Regions from separate parts of the Neobacillus sp. 19 genome, predicted to be linked through region 1. Evidence: riboswitches for the same ligand, from Rfam matches in the RefSeq annotation. Region 1 holds a riboswitch; each other region holds the start of a gene.

Region 1 (6,947 bases):
AGTTTCTGTCTACAGGACAGAATAAACTTAAAAATAGGAAGAGGAATTTTTATGTGGATTATAACTTGTTATTTAGATTCAAATATTTCTATGTTCGAATTTAAAACGGAACAAGAAGCAAGAGAGACACTCAAAGATATGAAGGGCTTTAACATACTTTCTGAAGTTGTATACTTCAATGACCCTTGTTTTCAGCAGAAATTGGCTTAAGATTCCGTACACTGATACAATTGTAAACATAAAACAAAAGGGCCGATGTATTTTGAACATCGGCTTTTCATTTACTCACTATAAGTTTCCAGAAATGAATTTTTTTAAGTTAAAACATTCCATTCTCGTTTGGGGAATTCTCAGGGATGGGTTGACCCAAATCCCATAATTCAACAATTCGATCAGCATGAAAGCGAAATATATGTACAACTGCTGCTCCATGGTCTTCTGGATTCTGTTTTATATGGGAGTGAACTGCAACAATATCTCCCTCTTCGATTGCATGTTTGACTACAAGTGTCTTGTTTGGTGTCTCCGCTGCATTCTCTTTCATTGCAGCCTTTAAAGAATCAGCATCGCCACGGAAATAGGGATTATGGTGACAAAAGCCTTGGTCTACGTATCTCTCGTATGCCTCATCTATACTTCCCGATGATACGAGTTGCAGGAACGACACGGCATGGTCTTTAAGGCATATCATTGCCTTTGCTTTTTTTTCCATATAAAAATCGTCCTTTCCTTTTAAATGTTACTTTCATTTTATACTATTGTTTAGCATTATTAATTCAGTGAGGTGGAGAAATTGAAAAACAAAGTAATTTTACTTGCTTCAGATCAGCTTGGCAAAGGAGATGCAGACCTAGGTGAAGGAGTATTAGAAACCTTTTTTACTATTCTTAAGCAAAGGGAAGAGCTGCCTGTGGCTGTTTTTTGCATGAACCGCGGCGTATTTACATTAACGGAAAGCTCGCTTGTTTCTCTCCAATTAAAAGAACTGGAAGAAAAGGGGATTGACGTTCTTGCTTGTAAAACATGTGTAGATTTTTATGAGTTAAACGATAAACTTGTAGCCGGGAAAATCAGCGGGATGGCCGACTTTATTGAGTTAGCCTCAAAATATGAAGTAATTACATTATCTTGATTTGGTGGTAAAGTTTTTCCTTAAGGAGTCTGTCAAAACTGCACCTACAATTATTGGGGCAGCTCCAACAATTGAAGTGCAGTTCCATTTAATAATTATTCCCTTTTATACAACAAAAACCTGTTGATTATTTATAGCAGGGAGAATCACTCACATTTACACCAACTGGCTTAGTTGATTCGTCCTTCTTCTCTTAATATTTGTTCAAATGCCGACACCACGTCCATATCATAATGGGATCCAGCGAGTCTTTTAAGTTCATCTATTGCAATCTGTTCTTTAAACGCTTTTCTATACGCCCGATCTTCTGTCATTGCATCGAATGTATCACTCACAGCAATAATTCTTGCTTCTAAAAGGATGTTATCTCCCCTTAATCCATACGGGTAGCCAGTGCCATTTATCCTTTCATGGTGCTGTTCAATAATAGGAGACAGCTCCTTATAATAGGAGTTCTTCACCATTTCTGCGCCATCGACAGGGTGTTTCTTGATTATTTCAAATTCTTCATCTGTTAAACGTCCAGTTTTATTTAATATCTCAATAGGCACATGAATTTTACCAATATCATGAAGCACTGCAGCCACTGTTAAATTCTCTAATTGTTCTTTACTTAGTTTTAATTTTTTTGCTATTTTTACTGAATACTTTGCCACTCGATCACTATGTTTATGGGTATATCTATCTTTTAATTCTACTTGTTTCATAATTTCCATAAGGGAAGATATATCCTTACTTATATGAACAAAGGTTTGTTCCGTAAACACGCATAATAAGGTTACTTTCGAAAGGGTGGTAAAGTGGATTGGATTATTAAGACCTTTTGCAGAAAAGTAATCTTCGGGACCTAGTGTAAACTTTTTATGATCTAGTTCACAAACGACTTGCCCAGATAATAGATAATAAAACTCCAGAGCTTTAGCGTTCTCGCTTGGATAAACATAGAACATTCTACCTTCTTCTATTACTTGGTGGATAATTTCAACTCCATCCCCCCGGGTTAACAAACTAAATACTCCATTATTCTCGAAATCTACCTTTTCGACAAAAGACCCTTTTTTTCCAATCATAAATCCTTTCATGATATCCCCCTTAATACGAATAAAAACGAGCTCAATAAGAACTCGTTTTTATTTTACTATAAATTTTTCAGAAATGTGAAATAATATCAACATCCGACTATTCTAATCGGATCAATCCACACCCACTTATCAGCAAAACGAACTAGCTTCCAGCTGCACTCAGCTTGAACGCCCTTTCCAGCAGCCTTTTTAATCGTTTCATCCGACATTTTAAGTGTTTCTTCATATACACCAGTAATGACCTTATCTAAATCCTTTGTAAAACGTTTCGTTTTTTCATCATATTTCGCTGATTTTTCATTCAGCTTCTGATTCAGCTTGTTGATTTTTTCTTCTAACTTTTGAACGTCTTTATCATCTCCGGACAACAGCTGTCCTGTAGCCTTATTAATTTCCTGATTGATCTCGGTTATTTTACTATTAATTTTGGCTTGTTCATCTTCTAACTTGGCACTAATTTCTGCTAACTTCTTATTTAATTCTTCTTGTTTTTTCACATCATTTTTAGAAGACTCTAAATTAGATAAAGTTTTTTCTCTTTCATTTTTTAACTTTACGACTTGATCTCCTTCTTCGACTTTGCGAATGTCAAGGAGGTAGTCGGCTTGCAATCGATCTGCTCTTCCTACCGCTTCTTCTATCTTTTTATCAATTTCCTTGTTTGCCTTTTCAATTAATTCAATTCCCTTTTGATAATCATCCTCAGCAGCAAAAGCTGGAGAAGCAATTCCTAAAAATACTGCAGCTGATAATAAAATCGCCAATACTTTTTTCATACTCTTGCTTCACACCCCATTTTTCTATTTTAGACGACAAAAAGACCCGAAGGATGAAAAAGGGCCTTTCTTCTTTTCGCAACTGGCTGGCATAGTAGATCCCTACTTTAGCCCCTATAGTTTTGCGTCCGTATCCTTTCAGATAAGTTGCCCTCTGAGTCTATTTTATTATCTACCATCATTATACAGGGTAGAAATACCCAATTCCATGACTGATTTTGTCATATTTTGTATTCTAGCAAAACCTATATTGTTCCACTTCCATTTGTGCCTTTGCCTTCACCAATTCCCCAACTCCCTTTCTATATCTCTTATTATTTATCATTTTTACGCACCCGGGCGGACGTTATGTCAACATAAGGACGGTACTTATTATTTCACCGTGGTCTGAGTAGATTTTTGCATACACAAAATGAGGTTGGAAATAGTAACATTATACTTACTTAATAACTGGGGGATATAGATGAATTTACAATCTGGAACCTATTATTGGCCTTCTACTTTTCCTGATGCTCCATCATACCCGGTATTGGAAGAGGACCTTTCTTGTGATGTATTAATCATCGGAGGCGGGAGCTCGGGGGCACAGTGTGCATATTATCTCTCTAATACTAATTTAGATGTGGTTCTAATTGAAAAATCAACAATTGGCAGCGGCAGTACTAGTACGAATACAGCCCTCCTGCAATATTCCGGTGAAAAAATGTTCACCAATTTGATCAACACCTTTGGGGCAGATTACATCGAAAGGCATTTACAATTATTAAAGGAGGCGATTAATGAAATTGAGGCAGCCTCAAAGAACGTCACCATTGATTGTGAATTCAACAGAAGAGATACTCTCTATTCTGCAAGCTGTGCAGAAGACGTTGAAAGTCTAAAAAAGGAATATGAATTTTTAAAGCAGCATAATTGTGACCTTACTTTTTTAACGAAGGAAGAAATTGAAGCAAAATATCCTTTTAGCAGGGATGCCGCTATTTATTCATATAACGATGCAGAAATCAATCCTTTCAAATACACACATGCACTGTTGGAGTACTCCGCAAAAAAAGGAACCCGAATATATGAACATATGGAAATGAACGGTCATCATTATGATGAAGAACGGGGAAAGATGATTGTTTCTACAAAGAATGGCCATTCTATCCAAGCACGGTATATTATTTTTGCAGCAGGTTATGAAGGAATAGAAATCAAAAAAGAGAAAAAGGCCTCCTTTGTAAGTACATATACGGTAACAACCAATCCAGTCGATGATTTCTCTAAATGGTATAACAGGACACTCATTTGGGAAACCGCACGTCCTTATTTATTTATGCGGACAACTAGAGATAACCGGATTATCATAGGCGGACTTGATGATAATACTTCGTACCCTGAGGATCGCGATAGTAAATTGATTCACAAGAAGAATAAACTGATTGAGGAATTTAATAAAATGTTTCCCACTATTCAAGTACAGCCGGAATATTACTTAGCTGCATTTTATGGGGGCACATTGGACGGCATTCCGATTATCGGCAAATATGAGGCATTTCCAAATAGCTATTTTCTATTTGCCTTCGGTGATAACGGGACGGTTTACAGCCAGTTGCTGTCGAAGCTTATTGTAAAGGAGATTGTTGAAGGGAACTGTCCCGATTTAGCTCTATACTTGCAAGATCGCCCTTTGCTAAACAAGAGTTGATAAACAATGGAGCCGCACGTCTTATGATAGTGGGCTCCATTGTTATTATCCTAAAAAAAGCTGAAAACTGTTTACCGTGTAGGTCATTTCGCCAAACCCCTCCAAAAATCATCCTTGGAGGATGATCAACTTCCATTTCAACTTTAAAATCTACCCTCTGCTCACGGCCTGGCGAGCACTAATAGCAGCAAAACTGATGGTCGCCACACAAAATAAAATAATGACAAGAAAAGCCTTCCAAATATCACTTTCACCCCAGCCATGTATCATGACCGCACGCATGCCTTCAAAGACATAGGTTGTTGGATTGATTAGCGCTGCTACTTTAAGCCAATTTGCTTCAATCAGGTCATAAGGTACAAAGGTCGTGCTCAGAAATAAAAGTGGAAAGAAGATAAAGGTTCCAGCCTGTGCAGCTTGAGCATTTTTCGTACGAAGAGCAAACCCAACGGAATAGCCAGCAAAAGCCAGACCCCATCCCACCGCGAGAAGAAGGACAACAACAACTCCACTGAAACCTGTAACCACTTTTAGCCCCATAATAAATCCAATGAGCATGATAAGAATCGTTTGAACAAGAAGCTGAAGCATCCCAGCAATAATTGGCCCCAAAACAATGGCAAGACGTGATGCCGGTGTCAACAAAAGCCTGGAAAAATAGCCGTTTTCCAAATCTGTGATAAGCGACTGTCCCGCACCTCCTGCCCCTCCGATCGCACCGGAAACAATAGATACAGGCAGAATAAACGCTAAATAACTAGCACCACCAAATGCCGGGAGTTTTGAAATCCCACTTAGTCCAGCTTGATAAACCAATAAGAAAAAGAGACTAATCACCATATTTGGAATGAAGGCAAAAGGATTCCGAATCGTATTCACTAAACTCCTTTTCGTAAATAGCCAGGTATGCTGCACAAATATCTTTATGCAAAAGACTCCTCTCTCTTTAATTTTTCTGATTGAATGGAATGACCTGTCAAATTTAAAAACACATCATCTAAAGAAGGAGGCGATACGTTCAAGCTAATGGGGGTGATTAACTCTTGATCTAATAGACGAATCATTTCCGGCAGCTTGGCTGTCGCTTTCTCTACAAACAACCGAAGATTTGCCCCTGATTGTTTCACATCATCTGCTAAAGGTTCGAGTATAACTGACGCACGCATTGCCTCTTCTTCTTTTGTGAAGGCTAAATCAATGACATCTTTCCCAATGGATGCTTTTAAGTTCTCTTGAGTACCAGATGCAACAATTTTTCCCTCGTTGATAATCGAAATACGATCAGCCAATTCATCCGCTTCCTCAAGATATTGAGTTGTCAAAAAAATAGTCGTGCCTTTTTCTTTATTGAGAAAACGGATTTCTTCCCAGATCAGTTTTCGATTATATGGATCAAGTCCTGTCGTAGGTTCATCTAAAAATAAGACCTTTGGATGCTGGACAAGAGTTAATGCTAAGTCTAGACGTCTCCGCATCCCGCCTGAATACTTTCCACATTTTCGATGAGCATCTTCTGTTAATCCCACAAGCTCCAATAATTCGTCGGCTCTCTTCCTCGCCATGCTCGAGGGGAAACCGAATAATTTCCCCTGCAACTCCAAAAGCTCTCTCCCCGTTAACTGCGGATCAATTCCCGTTTCTTGCAGGGCAACTCCAATTACACGCCGTATTTGTTCAGGCTCATTTATGACATCAAAGCCCGCAATTTCAGCTTTGCCCGATGTGGGTTTTAATAGGGTGGTGATCATTTGTATAGTAGTGGATTTACCGGCGCCATTTGGCCCAAGAAAAGAAAAAAACTCACCCTCTGCAACATCGAATGAGACCCCTTTTACGGCTTGCACATTTCCCTTAAAGGTTTTAACCAGATTCTCCACCTGAATTATTGGTTTCATACTAATCACTCCCCAAGTTACATAATGATAAATCTTTTATTAAAAGGCTTTATAATAAATTTTTGTGTAACTTATTTATTTATTTATATATACCGGTTAGTCAATTTATAATAATAAATAAAATTTTTAAAAATAATTACCAGAGTATTAACAATTACTCAAGGTAAAAAAAATAGCTGCAAACATGGCAGCTACTAAATCATTCATTCTATTTTGAAACAGCAGATAAGAGCTTTAAACTGTAGATAGCTGCAAGGCCAACAAGGATATAGACGACTCTTGCCATAATACTGTCCATCCCGCCGAAAATGCCTCCAACAAGATCCCATTTAAACAGGCCCACTAATAACCAGTTTAATCCACCAACAATAA
Region 2 (6,947 bases), on a different contig from region 1:
AGCCCGAATGAAATGCAGGCGCTGGTAGAGGAACTAGGGAGTTTGAGAAAGAAATAAAACCATAAAGAGACCCCCGTTATTGTCATAAACAACGGGGGTTCTTTATGGTTTAATTCTGTTCGGTTAAAATAATCGGGCCATCCTTTGTAATGGCAATTGTATGCTCATATTGTGCTGAATATTTACCGTCGAATGTCCTTGCCGTCCAGCCATTGCCATCCATCTTTGTTTGGTATCTGCCGATATTCACCATCGGTTCAATCGTAAATACCATGCCTTCTTTAATTCTTGCCCCTTTCCCAGGCAGTCCATAATGGGGAACGTCGGGTTTCTCGTGAATCACCGCACCAATCCCGTGGCCAATAAAGTCCCGGACTACAGAAAGACCTTCGCTTTCAACAAAGGCTTGAATGGCATGGCCAATATCTCCAATTCGATTGCCCGAAACCGCCTGTTCAATCCCCTTGTATAAGGCTTCCTTTGTTACTTTTAATAAATGATCCGTCTCCTCAGAAACCTTGCCAACTGCGTAAGACCATGCGGAATCGGCTAAAGCCCCATTATAATTAACAACCATATCAATCGTGACAATATCGCCCTCTTTTAATGGTTCTTTTCTTGGAAAGCCATGACACACTTCGTCATTAATGCTTGCACATGTTGCATATTCATAACCTTTGTAGCCTTTTTGTTCCGGTGTTGCTCCATTTTTAGTGAGAAATTCGGCCACAAACTCCTCGATTTCCCAAGTTGTAATTCCTGGTTGTATTAGTTTTGCAATTTCTTTATGGCACGCTGCAAGAATATCTCCGGCCTTTTTCATTGCTTCAATTTCACGTTGAGATTTAAGGACAATCATGAAGAATAATCCCCTTCCTTTATGGTTAATTTTATGTATATTGAACAATTTGGTTCACATATATATACCTTTTGACTCTGATGGCAACACTTTTTATATTACCTCTAACCGCTCATTTTTTCAAAATTTGTTGCTACTTTGAAACGTCTTTTCGAGATGTTCATGATATTGTAATAATCACTTGTTCTTAATATGGTACTTTTCCATTCTTTTTGGTAGAATAAATATATTAATATTAAAAATAGGTGAGTGAAAGCCAATGATTGGTGACCGTGTTAAGAAATTTCGATTAGAAAAGAAGATGTCCTTATCCGAACTTGCAGAACAAGCCGGAGTGGCAAAATCTTATTTAAGTTCCCTTGAAAGAAATTTGCAAAAAAATCCTTCCATCCAATTTCTTGAAAAAATTGCTGCTGTATTAAATCTTCCAGTTGAACATTTAATCCATGAGCAAATCGACAAAGATACACTGGATAGTGAATGGATGAATCTTGTCAAAGAAGCTATGAGCTCAGGTGTTTCCAAGGACCAATTTCGTGATTTCCTAGAATTTAATAAGTGGAGAATAAATCAAAATAATAATGATTAATCAGAACTTTGTCTAAAGAAGAAAAGCATTCTACAAAAAATGTCACTTTTTGTAGAATGCTTTTTTCATTTAATATGTACCTGAAGGCTCTCCTAGCGAATCTTGATTAAGAAATTCCCGTACATCTTCAATTGATATTCCAAGTTTCTTTGCTTCTAATATCAGTGCCACCCATTCCTGGTCGATCACATTCACTTCACTATTCGTAATGAACATTCATCTCACTCCTAAAATACATTTCGTATTCCAGGTAGCCCGGCCATCATAGCAAGTATGGCACTCACCTTAGATCCTCGGCTTTGCGTCCCTGTTTTTCAAAAGGTTTGCCTTTTTCTGTTTTCAGTCCAACTTAAGCATTACCGAATACCATTTTCTACTATCTTCTGCTAGGTCAATTTACTTAAACCTAAATGATATGTTCATTATATCTAGTCCTTTTATAACAGGGTGTTATAATTTGTCATTTTTATTAAGTTTCGAACTACTTTTTCACCCAAAATATCCCAATATTCTACAAATACCTTTCCCTTTTCTTCATTCCGAAAAAGAAAAGAGAGGGGAATTTAGAGAATCCCCTCTCATTCAATAAAAATTTGTAAAGGAGAATCGTTAACAACTTACTCCCTTACTGAAATATTTTTGAAATCCCTTCTGCAGTAACTGTTGGTTCAATTCGGGATTTACTGTTTCGCATGTCTGGAGAGTAATCATTGAACAGGTGATGCCAATTTTACAGGCATCTTCAGTACTTAGGCCTTTTAAATAACCAAATAAAATTCCTGCAATAAGTGAATCGCCTGCTCCAGTTACTTCCACAACCGGAATACTTGGCGGTACAATGGCTCCGGCTTCTCCATTTCTTGTGAAATAAATTAAACCTTTCTCTTGTCTTGTGATGACTACCTTCTCTACACCCTTTTTCAAGATCAATTCGGCTGCACGGTAGAAATCCCCCTCAGAGGTAATCTTAATTTTCGACAGGGCTTCAGCCTCTTTTTGATTGGCAATTAACCATGTAACCCCATCTAAAGAGGCAGGTAATTTCGCTGTTTTAGGTGCAGATACTGTTGCGATACAAACTGGTATGTCTGTTTTTTTACAGCTATTTATAACTTGTGCAATTACCTCTGCGGGAAAATTCATATCTATTAAAATCATTTTTGCACTTTTAATATAGTGCATATTGGTCTCAAAAAAACATTTTTGCACTTCATTATAAATTGTCATATCTGCAAGGGCGATTGCCATCTCACCATCATCATCAAGTACCGCTGTATAGGTTCCCGTTGGTTTTCCTTGAATTATTTCTGTGGGACTTACATCAACAAAGTTTTTAGTTTTTTGCAGGAGCCATTCTCCTTCAGAATCTGCTCCAACATAGGCTAATAAAGCCGTATTTAATCCAATCCGCCCCGCATTTTCTGCAATATTTCTAGCTACCCCGCCTCTTGACTTCATACTTAAGGCCGGGTTTGATGTACCGTGGGCTAAGGGTTTAAGGGCTTGTATTTTCCAATCTACATTTGCACCGCCGATACAGAGAATATCAACTTTTTTTGTTTCCTGTCTATTCATTGTCAGTACAACTCCTTTGGAAACATTTTTGATTCAAGGCAGAATTGCAATAATATTCCCTACTATATAATTATTACGATACTAATCCTTAAAATCCTTGTGGACAATATTGGAAAGATTGTTCGAGTGCAAAAAAATCCCCTAAAACAAGCATGAGAACAAGTTTTGTCCTAATAAAATTATTATGAGGATTAAATTTGTCTAAATTGTGACATTTAGCATATAATATTAATAACATTTAAATATACTTAATATTATTAATATTCTAATAATGGTGGTGTAAACTATTATGACTGTTATACATGTGTTAAACTTTTCAATTCCTATCGCGTTTATTGTATTTGCTGGCTTTTTTCTCGATCGAATATGCAAACCCGACAAATAAAGAAAATTCGCCGATTGGCGAAGACAGAGGCGTAGTTGCACTTATGCCTGATAGGAAGTTATACTTTCCTATCGGCCAAAGGCTGGTGATAAGTGAAATTGTTGTTCACTTCATCTCCAGCTTTTTTTGATCAGTTATTTTTTTTTGTCTATTTGGGAATGCTACATCCGAAGACGAAAGGAGTGTTGAATTTGGCACGCGGAGAACATTTTGAACATAAAAAGAAAGGTCATCCCGGAAATTTCCCTGAAAACAGTCTAACTGAAAAGCACAGCAAAGAAGCGATTGGGGATGAGGAATTTCTAGTTACCAGGGAAGCCTTTAAAAATAGGATTGAGGAAGACGAAGGGCGTGGAGATACTGCCCGCTTGCTGCCGGAACAGATGGAATAATCAAAAGGCGTGAATTTCTCACGCCTTTTAGCTTTTAGTACTGACCTTTTTCAATACTTAAATTCCCGATAAATTGTGAAAATTCAATGGTCTTTAACCACTCTGCGGCTTTTTCAATATCCTTTGAGAAAATGCGGTCCTTTTTAATGGAAGGTACTTGTTCGCGCCCTTTTTCAAAGAACATTTTTGTATGACTTGCCATTTTATCTACCCCGCGAATTTCTACAGCCTGCATTGCACAAATAAGCTCAATAGCAAGGACTCTCCTTACATTTTGGATGATTTGATACGCATGTCTGGACGCGATTGTTCCCATGCTCACGTGATCCTCTTGATTGGCTGATGATGGAATGGAGTCCACGCTGGCAGGATGGGCAAGTGTTTTATTTTCAGATACTAGTGCAGCCGCCGCATATTGCATAATCATTGCCCCAGATTGTAAGCCCGGTTCAGGACTTAAGAATGGCGGCAGGTCATTTAGCTGCGGATTCACTAATCGTTCAATACGCCGCTCGGAAATATTGGCCAATTCTGCAACGGCAATTTTCATGAAGTCCATTGCAAAAGCAATTGGCTGGCCATGGAAGTTTCCACCTGAGATGACTTTTTCACCATCATCAAAAATTAGCGGGTTGTCTGTTGCCGCATTCATTTCAATTTCTAGTTTTTCTTTCACATAATCAAGTGCCTGCCAAGAAGCACCATGAACTTGCGGGATACAACGGAGCGAATAAGCATCTTGAACCCTTAATTCTCCCTGCTGTGTGGTTAGTAGACTATCACTTAAATACATACGGATTCTTGCTGCTGTATCAATCTGCTGTTGATAGCCCCTTGCCACATGGACTTCTTCTGCAAAGGCATCAATGATCCCGTTCAGTCCTTCAATTGTCATCGACGCAATCAATTCACTTTCATGTGCCAGCTGCTCGGCTTCCAAGTAACCGACAACACCAATTGCTGTCATCGCCTGTGTTCCGTTAATTAGGGCCAGACCTTCTTTCGCTTCTAATGTGACCGGGAGGATTCCTTCTTGTTGAAGCGCCTCAAGTGATTCCATTTTGTTGCCTTTGTAAAATACCTCCCCTTCACCAATCAGCACTAACGCAAGATGCGATAGTGGAGCCAAGTCTCCGCTTGCGCCAAGGGACCCTTGCTGCGGAATGACGGGAGTAATATCTTTATTTACTAATTCCAAAAGTCTTTCAATGACAAGTGGTCTGATTCCTGAGTATCCCTTTAATAGTGCGTTCGCACGAAGGAGGACCATTGCTTTTGCCACAACCTCAGGAAATGGATCACCGATTCCGCAAGCATGGGAACGAATTAAATTGAGCTGCAAATCCTGGACATTGTCTTTTTCAATCAGCACATCACTAAATTTTCCAAACCCAGTTGTAATCCCATAAACTACTCTCGATTCCGAAACAATTCTTTCAACAGCTTCACGGCTTTTTTGGACAGCCGCCATACTAGTCTCGGATGCACTGACCTTTTGCTTGCGGAATAAAATATCTTTCATCTGTTCCAATGTTAAACTATTGCCTGTAAGTGTTATCACATTTCTCTCTCCTCTACCACTTTAGTATAATAAAGAAAGAGGCTGGATTCCGAATCACATTAGATTGGGAGTCCAGCCTCTTTTATAAAAACAAATGAATATTGATCTAATTTTTTGAGATGCCTCATTCGTCATCATTCCATTCTATTAACTATTCTAATGATAATATTGTATGGGATAAAAACCTTATTTGTCAATTGAATTTTCTGAATTTTAACACGATAACACTTTAGCAGGATAATATACAAAAGGAACGTAAAAGAGGGCTATTCAATAAGATATGTCATCTTCATGAATAACCCCTTAGTATGCTGTTAATCAAACTTCAATCCTTTTAATGCTTCTGCTAATGCATTATTCAAAGGTTCTTCTTCCTTTTGCTGGTTTTTCAAATACTTTTGTACAGTCCGTTTATCTACTTTACCACCAGATTCTTTTTTACGGCGCGCTTGGAAAGCAGATAGTTTTTCACGATATCCACATTTACATGCGAAGATTTGGCCTTCACCTTCACCACGCAGCTCAAGTTTTTTATGACATTGCGGGCAGCGTGCGTTTGTGGTGCGAGAAACATTTTTACGATGACCGCATTCCCGGTCTTGGCACACAAGCATTTTTCCTTTTTTGCCATTCACTTCAAGCATAGGCTTTCCACAGTCCGGACAATTCTTTGTAGAAATGTTGTCGTGCTTATACTTTTTATTACTTGATTTAATTTCAGTAACAATTTCTTTTGTGTAGGTTTTCATTTCACTAATAAATACTTCTTTTTTCAACTTACCATGGGCAATTTGATCAAGCTTCTGCTCCCACTCGGCTGTTAAAGTCGGGGATTTAAGTTCCTCAGGCACTAAATCTAACAATTGACGACCTTTAGAAGTAATATGAATGTCTTTGCCGCGCTTTTCAATTAAGAATGAATTGAATAGCTTATCAATGATATCCGCACGTGTCGCTACCGTACCAAGGCCGCCAGTCGATTTTAAGGTCTCGGCCAATTGTTTGTTTTTCGTATCCATATACTTTGTTGGATTTTCCATTGCCGACAGTAAGGTCGCTTCATTAAAATGAGCAGGCGGCTTTGTTTGACCTGATGTTTGAGCAATTAGTTTGACGTTTAATGTATCACCTTTATCGATCCGAGGTAAAATCTGCTCTTTCAGATCATCATTTTCATCGTCCTCATCAAGCCGATTATTGTAAACTTCCTTCCAACCAAGCGACAAAATGGTTTTTCCTCTTGCAACGAAGTTTTCCTCACCAATTTTCGCACGGAGCGTTAATTGCTCGTACTCAAATGCCGGGAATAATACCGCCAGGAAGCGTTTAACAACTAAATCATAAATTTTTCGTTCTTTATCTGTAAAAGCGGAAAAGTTAACGTATCCTTCAGTCGGAATAATCGCATGATGATCGGATACCTTGCTATCATCAACAAAGGATTTAGAAGCCTTGATTGGCTTTTTTAACACTTTGCTTGTTAATAAGCGATATTCGCCTATTCCACATGCCTTCAGACGCTCTGGTAAGGTAGGAACAATATCTGACGAAATAAATCGTGAATCTGTTCGCGGATAGGTTAAAAC
Region 3 (6,947 bases), on a different contig from region 1:
GCCGCCATAATTATATGGTTTATAGACTAATACCAAGAGAATCCTCGAACAATCGCGCAGGCTATAATCACCAGGAGGCTGTGAACACCCATTGACACGCATATTGACGACATCCCTGGTTTTACCGGCTATATTACCGGTTTGGGTATCAATCACATCATTAATTTTTATTTCCGATTGATAGCCTACACGCAGATTTTCTTCGTATGTCTTCGCCCCTGGTCCGCCGAGCGCTAATATTCCAAAATTACCGGTAAGTGAATCTGATGAATCGACCTTTAATTTATACTCCTTCAAGTATTCAAGCGGGATACTTTCATCAATTCCCAAAGGAGCCGCACCGACCGATTTGCCAACAGCAGCCAGGCCTGCCGCTGCATGGGCCTTGACATTTACCTGTTCCAAACCAAAAACTCGGGCAAAGGACAGATCTACAGGTTTCGTTAATGTCGCTGACACTTTCTGACCTAAAGTAATATCCAGCTTGGACAATGATGCTGCGTCCTTATGGGCATTTAATACCGTTTGAACGGTATCCGTTACTTTTTGCTCTGTATTAGGCAACTCTTGTGCACCTGAAAGGACGGCGGCATTTGCTTCCTTTTGCAATTGACTTTTTTTCATATAAAGTAAGCTGCCATCTATTGCAAGTCCAGCCATAAACAAGATGAACATCATTGTGACAGCACCAAGAATCAGGGCATTTCCTTGCTCATCATTTACTATTTTTTTTAAAAAATACTGCATACAAACACCTTCTATTCCACGCGAATCGTTGAATCCGTTTCAATCATAAACGGGGAGGGAAACAGCTTTGACACAAATGGCGTAAAAAATTGAAAGGGATACCGCAGGGTGACCTTGACATAATCTCCCGAGTGCCTTAAGGAATCCTTCGGTGAAGGTAGGACCACTAAATCCGTTTTGTTCCCTAAATGAACGTATTTTTGGGCAAAGGCAGTAAGATCCACATCCTTTTCACCTAAGCCGGCAAGCCTTACTGTTTCCTGTGCAGCCATGTGTAAATGGGCATAGGAATAGGTTAATCTGCCAAAATCAAGGATACCCACCAAAATCAATAAAAAGATTGGTAAGATGAGTGCTGTTTCAACCAGCGATTGGCCTCGTTCATCTTTTCTCATAACGGGAGAACACCTGGGAAAAAGATTTGGTACAGTGCTCCAGCTGCAATCGCAACACCGTATGGGAATGTTGACTTCCCTGTCTCTTTGCTGTCGATGAGTGAAACATGAAGACCGTGCTTTAAACTATGGATATAGTAAAGAGTTCGTTTCAGGAATCCTTTACGTAAAAGAAGGACAAAAATAGCGATGATTCCGCCTGCTAACGCCATATATAGAGAGGCCCAAAGCACAAACCCGATTCCTTTTATGCCGCCAATAACAGCCAGCAGCTTAACGTCGCCCGCTCCCATACCACCAAGAAGATAGGGAATGAATAAAATGCCCAAACCAACAACTGTTCCAAGCAATGCCGTTGTCAAACCGGAAAGCCCGCCCGTCGCAGCATGGATGATCCACGCCAGCAATAAACTTGGAAATAACACCACATTGTAAATCTTCCGCTCCTTGAGATCCGTAATAACGCAGATGATTAAAAGTATAATTAATAAATAATTACTCCACACTTCGTGCGCTCCTTTCTAACAAGATGTCATGGTCCGCAATCTGCCTTTTGATAGTAAAACAGCCTTACGTTTGCAGCAAAACGCAAGGCTGGATAGAATAAATCTGTTTTCCAAATTAAGGTGTTGGAGTTTTGGTAGATTCAGTTAAAGCGTCAGTTGCTTTTTGGAACAATCCTTGAATCTGTCCGCGCATGGTGACAAGGATGGTAACAACTCCAACAGCAATAACACCCAACACTAATCCATACTCTGTCATACCTTGTCCTTGTTCTTCAGTTAATAAAGCCTTCATTTTGTTCATCATTTGTAAAAACCCCTTTTCATTTTATAGTTACATAGTTTCCAATTTTCGTTTCTGTTTTCTGAATGGTGCCTGCCGGCAGTTCCAGCACAGAATATGCTTTTTTTCGAATCTTTCCTACCTTTGCAGGCTGTACCGTTTCGTCCAGGCCTACAATTTCTAAATCTTTGCTTAAGTATAGGACATCGATGGAGTATTTCATGAAGAAGGTATGGATCGATTGGCAGGGTTGGATTAATAAGCCGTGTCCTGCTGGTAAACTTTTCGAAAACATCAGACCCTTCAGCCTTTTAAAAAAGGTATCCGCGGTTGATACATAGTTTGCCAGTTCCGCTCCGTTTGTCAGATTCACGACTTTCAATGATTTCACCTCCAAAATAGAAATAACCCCGCCTTTACCGAAAGGGGGGTTAATAGACATAGAAATTTATAGACACATAAAAAAGCTATGTATACATAAATATCTAATATGAAACACCCTTTTCTTTCGGTAACTGGCTGGCGTAGTGCAAAAGCACCTTAGCCCCTGTAGCTTTGCGTCACTGATTTTCATCAGTTTTGCCTTTATCGAGAATCAGTGTTTGTTTTTCCGACTGATCTCTTACACACATATTAGTACTTTTTAAACCTATCGAATATCCTACTAATTTATCATTTTATGTCGAAAAGCATAGGTATTTATTACTATTTTAATGTTCAACCCTTAAAAAATATGAAAAATACCCGTAAATAAGTAATCCTCACTAGTGTCAATGGGTATATTTAGGCGAATAAATCACATTATATCCGCCTATACATATGATGTAAAAGAGAAAATGAACAAAGGGTGGTGCTCATGCCAGCAATTGTTGGGGTTGCACAGGTCATTACACTTGGAAACAGCTCTGTTTTTCATATTGGCGATGTCTATAAAATTATGCCATTTGCTACGGCCAAAACATTTTCTGGAGCTGGTTCCTTTAATACAGGCGATCAGGTTGATGTTTACAACCGATTAAGTTCAACAAATACTTCTGACCCAGATGTCATAGACCAAAATAATTTCCTTAATATGTAATGAACGGGTGGTCAAATTGAATTTTTATATTCAGCAGTCCATTCAGATTAATTTCATAAAAATTGGTGGAATTACCAATTCCTCTGTCCTGCAAATTGGCAGTGCCGGAATCATAAAGCCTCTAGCACATCTATATAATACTGGCGGTTTCATAAAACCGGCGCCAGCAGGAATTAAACCAGAAGGACAAATACCGGCACCTTCAGAACAAATACTGACACCTTCAGTACCATTACAGGCTCCGGTCAGGTAATGGAAAAACCTTGTCAGCCTTATGAACTTGTGGAAAAGAAGCAAATCCAACTGAGTTTGTGCATATAGTTAGAACACAAGCTCAAAAAGGCGATTCGCTGGCGAGGTGATTTACTTGTATCAGGATCTTTACCAATATCTTCAATGGCTGCAGATGTCTATTCAGGCGCAGGAGAAGAGAATTGAAGCTTTAGAACAGACAATTCAAAAATTAAGAGCTGATATAACGCAAATAGGGGAGAAACCCGCGATTAATGTGGAGAGGATTGAATATAAATTTGACCAATTGAAAGTTGAGACTCTTGAAGGAACGTTAAATATTGGCTTGAATCCTAACGATTTATCCGGAATTGAAGACTTTGCAGTACAAAATCAATCATTAAAAACCCCATTTTCTCCAAAAGAACAAATGCGAATATCAATGAAAATTGAAGAGGCGATCCATGACTATTTAGAAACGGACTTACCGCTAATTGTGAATGATGCTCAAAGGAACATGGCGATTCCAGCAAATGAATCCTATTTGTCCTTCATTAAAGAAGATATTATCAAACAGCTGCCTAACCGGATCGACTATCATCTTAAAACGAACGCCGCTAAGGTTCAGCCGGATACGAAAGCCCCTCCAATCGAAGAAATCATCATCGAAGCACTAAAGCAGGAAATACAAAGTGGTGTTATCGTCTTTTTAACTAACTTACCTGAGAATGTGAAAGGAATGAAGACGGAATGAACTTTGAAGTTTACAATCGCATCCTCCATGTCGATAATATTAAAATCATGGCGGTCGCAAGCTCCTCATTATTTATGATAGGAGATACGGAAACCATCCAGCTGACATCTGCATTTGACACACCACCAGAATCCTTAATAATTGGGCCATTTGTTCCGTTAGAACGCGATGTGACCCCTGGATATGCTAACCCGAATCTCTAGCGTAGACCATATCGAAGTAAAGCAAGTGGCTTTCAGCTCCGTTATTCAGCTTGGAGATTCCTGCATTCTTAATGGATTTTCCAGGGCCCTTGCTATTCAAAGGGAAGCAGAAATATTCTACGGGGATGAAGGTAACTTTCCTTCCTATCGAACTTTTAAAAAGCCTCTGCCATTGCCGCCTATTACCGAATCAATATCTTTTTTACGCCACAATATTAATCCCATCATAAAAGTTAATAACATTGATGTTACGGCTGTTTCTTCTTCGTCGGTTTTACATGTTGGAAACACTCGAAATGTTTCGATGGAGGTAAGAGTTAAGCATATCCGTCAGCTGTTGCTCGAAGGCCATGAACAGGACATATAATTAATGCATATGTTAGTATAGGTAAAATAACTAGATAGTTCATACTGAAAAGGTGTGTTTTAATGCCAGCGATTATTGGTCCAGTACAAATCGTGAATGTGAGCGGAGGAATTGTCCAATTCGGAGATACTGTTTATATCTCTCCAAAGAGCAGCACGAAAACCTTTGCCGGCTCTGGAGGATTTAACACCGGTGGCTTAATCGTCGCGAATAATGGAATCAGTGGTACAAATGTACTTGATACAAATGTGATTGACCAGCCGATAGCCGGGAATAATTAAAAATGACATAAACCATCCATGGGTTTATGTCATTTACATAAACCATCCATGGGTTTATGTCCTTTTTCATGTTTATTCTACTTTTAAAATGTGCGCTCCATCAAAGAAAAATAAATATCTTTCTGTGACATCTCTTTTCCAGATTTGTTCGATCGCCTTCGTATATAAGTTAATCTGCACCCTGTATCTTTCTTCAAGGATTGGTGCGGCCTGATGAAAGCCTCCCCTATACCTTCCTGTTATTCCATCTGTTTTATAGTCAATCAGGACAAGCCCATGATCATCCTCCAGAATACAATCAATGATTCCTTGGACAAATACAAATTCATCTGCTTCTTTCCAGTTTGGGTAAACCTCACTAGCAGGCAATGAAAGAGTGAATGGAATTTCCCTGTGAATGGCTTTGGCATGAAAATATCTTCTGCCTAGATTTGAGTTGAAAAATTGCACTATTAATTCACTGTCAATAACCGCGGACTGCTCCGGAGTTAACAATTCATTGTCAACCATCCAATCTAATTGCCTCCGAATGGATTCTTCACTAACAGGGATTGTCAAATCCACATGCTGCATCACCATATGCATCGCCGTCCCCCGTTCGGCAGGGCTCAACTGTTTTTCTTGCATAAACTTTGGCCGTTTTATAATTGACTTTTTAAATCTTCGAACTAATTCCGTACCGCTATGCTCATCCGTCATTTCTGCGAAGCGTTTAATTTCTGAAACAGATTGCTTTGAACGATGGACTGTGGCATCGGGGAAGGAATATTCCCATGTCAGCCGGTCCTTTATTTCCATAGCAAATGAAGATTCTGCCGGGACTTGCTCAAACTTTTGAACTCTTTCCAGAAAATAATCCTCTTGCATGTTAAGTTTCGTTTCCTGTTTTTTAATTTCTTCTGCACTTTTCACTTTAATTTTCCAAGAAGACGGATGCTCAGTGATTTCCACCGGTACACGTTTACCTTTTTCACTTGTATTCCTTAATTCATCGCAGTTTTGATGACGGATCAATGCCGGTCCAATCCAGTCGATATAGCTCATGGCCGATGCCCGCTCAAAATCCTCTAACAGCCATTCAGTATGTGAGGAAACATCATTCCATTTGTCGATTGCTTTCGCCGCATCCTTTAAAGCTGCTGTCATAAAGAGCTTTTCTTTCGCCCTCGTCATCGCCACGTATAAGACACGCATCTCCTCTGCTAGCATTTCCATTCTTTTTTTCCGTTTAAAAGCAATTTGCGGGAGGGATGGATAGGAAATACGTTTCTCTGCATTTACATATTTAGCCGCAAATCCAAATTCTTTATCTAGCATGTAGGACTTTCGGATATCCATCATATTAAAATTCCGTGCCATCCCCGCCATAAATACAACTGGAAATTCAAGCCCTTTACTGCTATGAATCGTCATAATCCGGACAACATCCTCCTGCTCACTCAGCGCTCTTGCGGCCCCGAGGTCATCTCCTCGATCCATCATGCGCTCGATAAATCGCAAAAAGCGAAATAACCCGCGGAAAGAGGTCTGTTCATAGGCCCTTGCCCTGTCATATAAAGCTCTTAAGTTAGCCTGACGCTGTTTGCCTCCAGGCAGTCCGCCAACAAAATCATAAAACCCAGTATCCCTGTATAACTGCCAGATTAATTCTGAAAGCGCTCCTTGTCTTGCCAGCGAGCGCCAGCTTGTTAACCAATCAAAAAAACTGCGGACTTTAGCATAAAAAGGCTCTGTATCTTCGGCTGTTTTACTCAAGCAAAAGGAAGAAACGGCCTCCCAAAACGAGCCATGCTTCCTGTGAATGCGAATTTTAGATAAATCCTCTTCATTTAATCCGACGATGGGTGACCGTAACACCGAAGCTAAAGGGATATCCTGGTATGGATTATCAATCACCCTGAGCAGTGACATCATAATTGATACCTCTGTCGCTTCAAAATATCCAGTGGATAAATTCGCATAAATCGGAATTCCTTGTTGCTTAAACTCTTCAATAATTTGCGGTGCCCAGGTCATCGAGCGGAGGAGTATCACGATATCCCGATACATAATAGCGCTTTGCGATTTTGTTTTTGTATTATATACAGGTGCACCTGCTGCAACTA

Evidence for each region. A riboswitch is a leader RNA that binds a small molecule or an ion and turns the genes downstream of it on or off. The one in region 1 is predicted to bind cyclic di-GMP.
Region 2: another riboswitch for cyclic di-GMP. It lies ahead of ACO1D1_RS19920 (anti-repressor SinI family protein); the one in region 1 lies ahead of ACO1D1_RS01790 (hypothetical protein).
Region 3: another riboswitch for cyclic di-GMP. It lies ahead of ACO1D1_RS17130 (DUF192 domain-containing protein); the one in region 1 lies ahead of ACO1D1_RS01790 (hypothetical protein).

Annotation. Positions count from the first base shown of each region.
Region 1 is NZ_JBMPZU010000010.1:48,322-55,268, reverse strand. Features, by position in the region: gene ACO1D1_RS01805 (nuclear transport factor 2 family protein) at 320-712, opposite strand; gene ACO1D1_RS01800 (DsrE family protein) at 794-1,132, shown strand; gene ACO1D1_RS01795 (HD-GYP domain-containing protein) at 1,303-2,214, opposite strand; gene ACO1D1_RS01790 (hypothetical protein) at 2,301-2,990, opposite strand; cyclic di-GMP riboswitch class I at 3,065-3,152, opposite strand; gene ACO1D1_RS01785 (NAD(P)/FAD-dependent oxidoreductase) at 3,454-4,680, shown strand; gene ACO1D1_RS01780 (ABC transporter permease) at 4,831-5,595, opposite strand; gene ACO1D1_RS01775 (ATP-binding cassette domain-containing protein) at 5,604-6,575, opposite strand; gene ACO1D1_RS01770 (DUF378 domain-containing protein) at 6,784-6,947, opposite strand, start outside.
Region 2 is NZ_JBMPZU010000059.1:41,712-48,658, forward strand. Features, by position in the region: gene ACO1D1_RS19905 (DUF1128 domain-containing protein) at 1-57, shown strand, start outside; gene map (type I methionyl aminopeptidase) at 110-859, opposite strand; gene ACO1D1_RS19915 (helix-turn-helix domain-containing protein) at 1,119-1,448, shown strand; gene ACO1D1_RS19920 (anti-repressor SinI family protein) at 1,518-1,664, opposite strand; cyclic di-GMP riboswitch class I at 1,695-1,786, opposite strand; gene ACO1D1_RS19925 (carbohydrate kinase family protein) at 2,058-3,023, opposite strand; gene ACO1D1_RS19930 (hypothetical protein) at 3,591-3,800, shown strand; gene hutH (histidine ammonia-lyase) at 3,835-5,361, opposite strand; gene ACO1D1_RS19940 (DNA topoisomerase III) at 5,676-6,947, opposite strand, start outside.
Region 3 is NZ_JBMPZU010000056.1:23,343-30,289, forward strand. Features, by position in the region: gene ACO1D1_RS17110 (pilus assembly protein TadG-related protein) at 1-747, opposite strand, end outside; gene ACO1D1_RS17115 (TadE/TadG family type IV pilus assembly protein) at 759-1,142, opposite strand; gene ACO1D1_RS17120 (A24 family peptidase) at 1,139-1,648, opposite strand; gene ACO1D1_RS17125 (Flp family type IVb pilin) at 1,764-1,952, opposite strand; gene ACO1D1_RS17130 (DUF192 domain-containing protein) at 1,969-2,301, opposite strand; cyclic di-GMP riboswitch class I at 2,436-2,522, opposite strand; gene ACO1D1_RS17135 (spore germination protein) at 2,785-3,006, shown strand; gene ACO1D1_RS17140 (spore germination protein GerPB) at 3,023-3,259, shown strand; gene gerPC (spore germination protein GerPC) at 3,365-3,991, shown strand; gene ACO1D1_RS17150 (spore gernimation protein GerPD) at 3,988-4,194, shown strand; gene ACO1D1_RS17155 (spore germination protein GerPE) at 4,175-4,561, shown strand; gene ACO1D1_RS17160 (spore germination protein) at 4,624-4,842, shown strand; gene addA (helicase-exonuclease AddAB subunit AddA) at 4,915-6,947, opposite strand, start outside.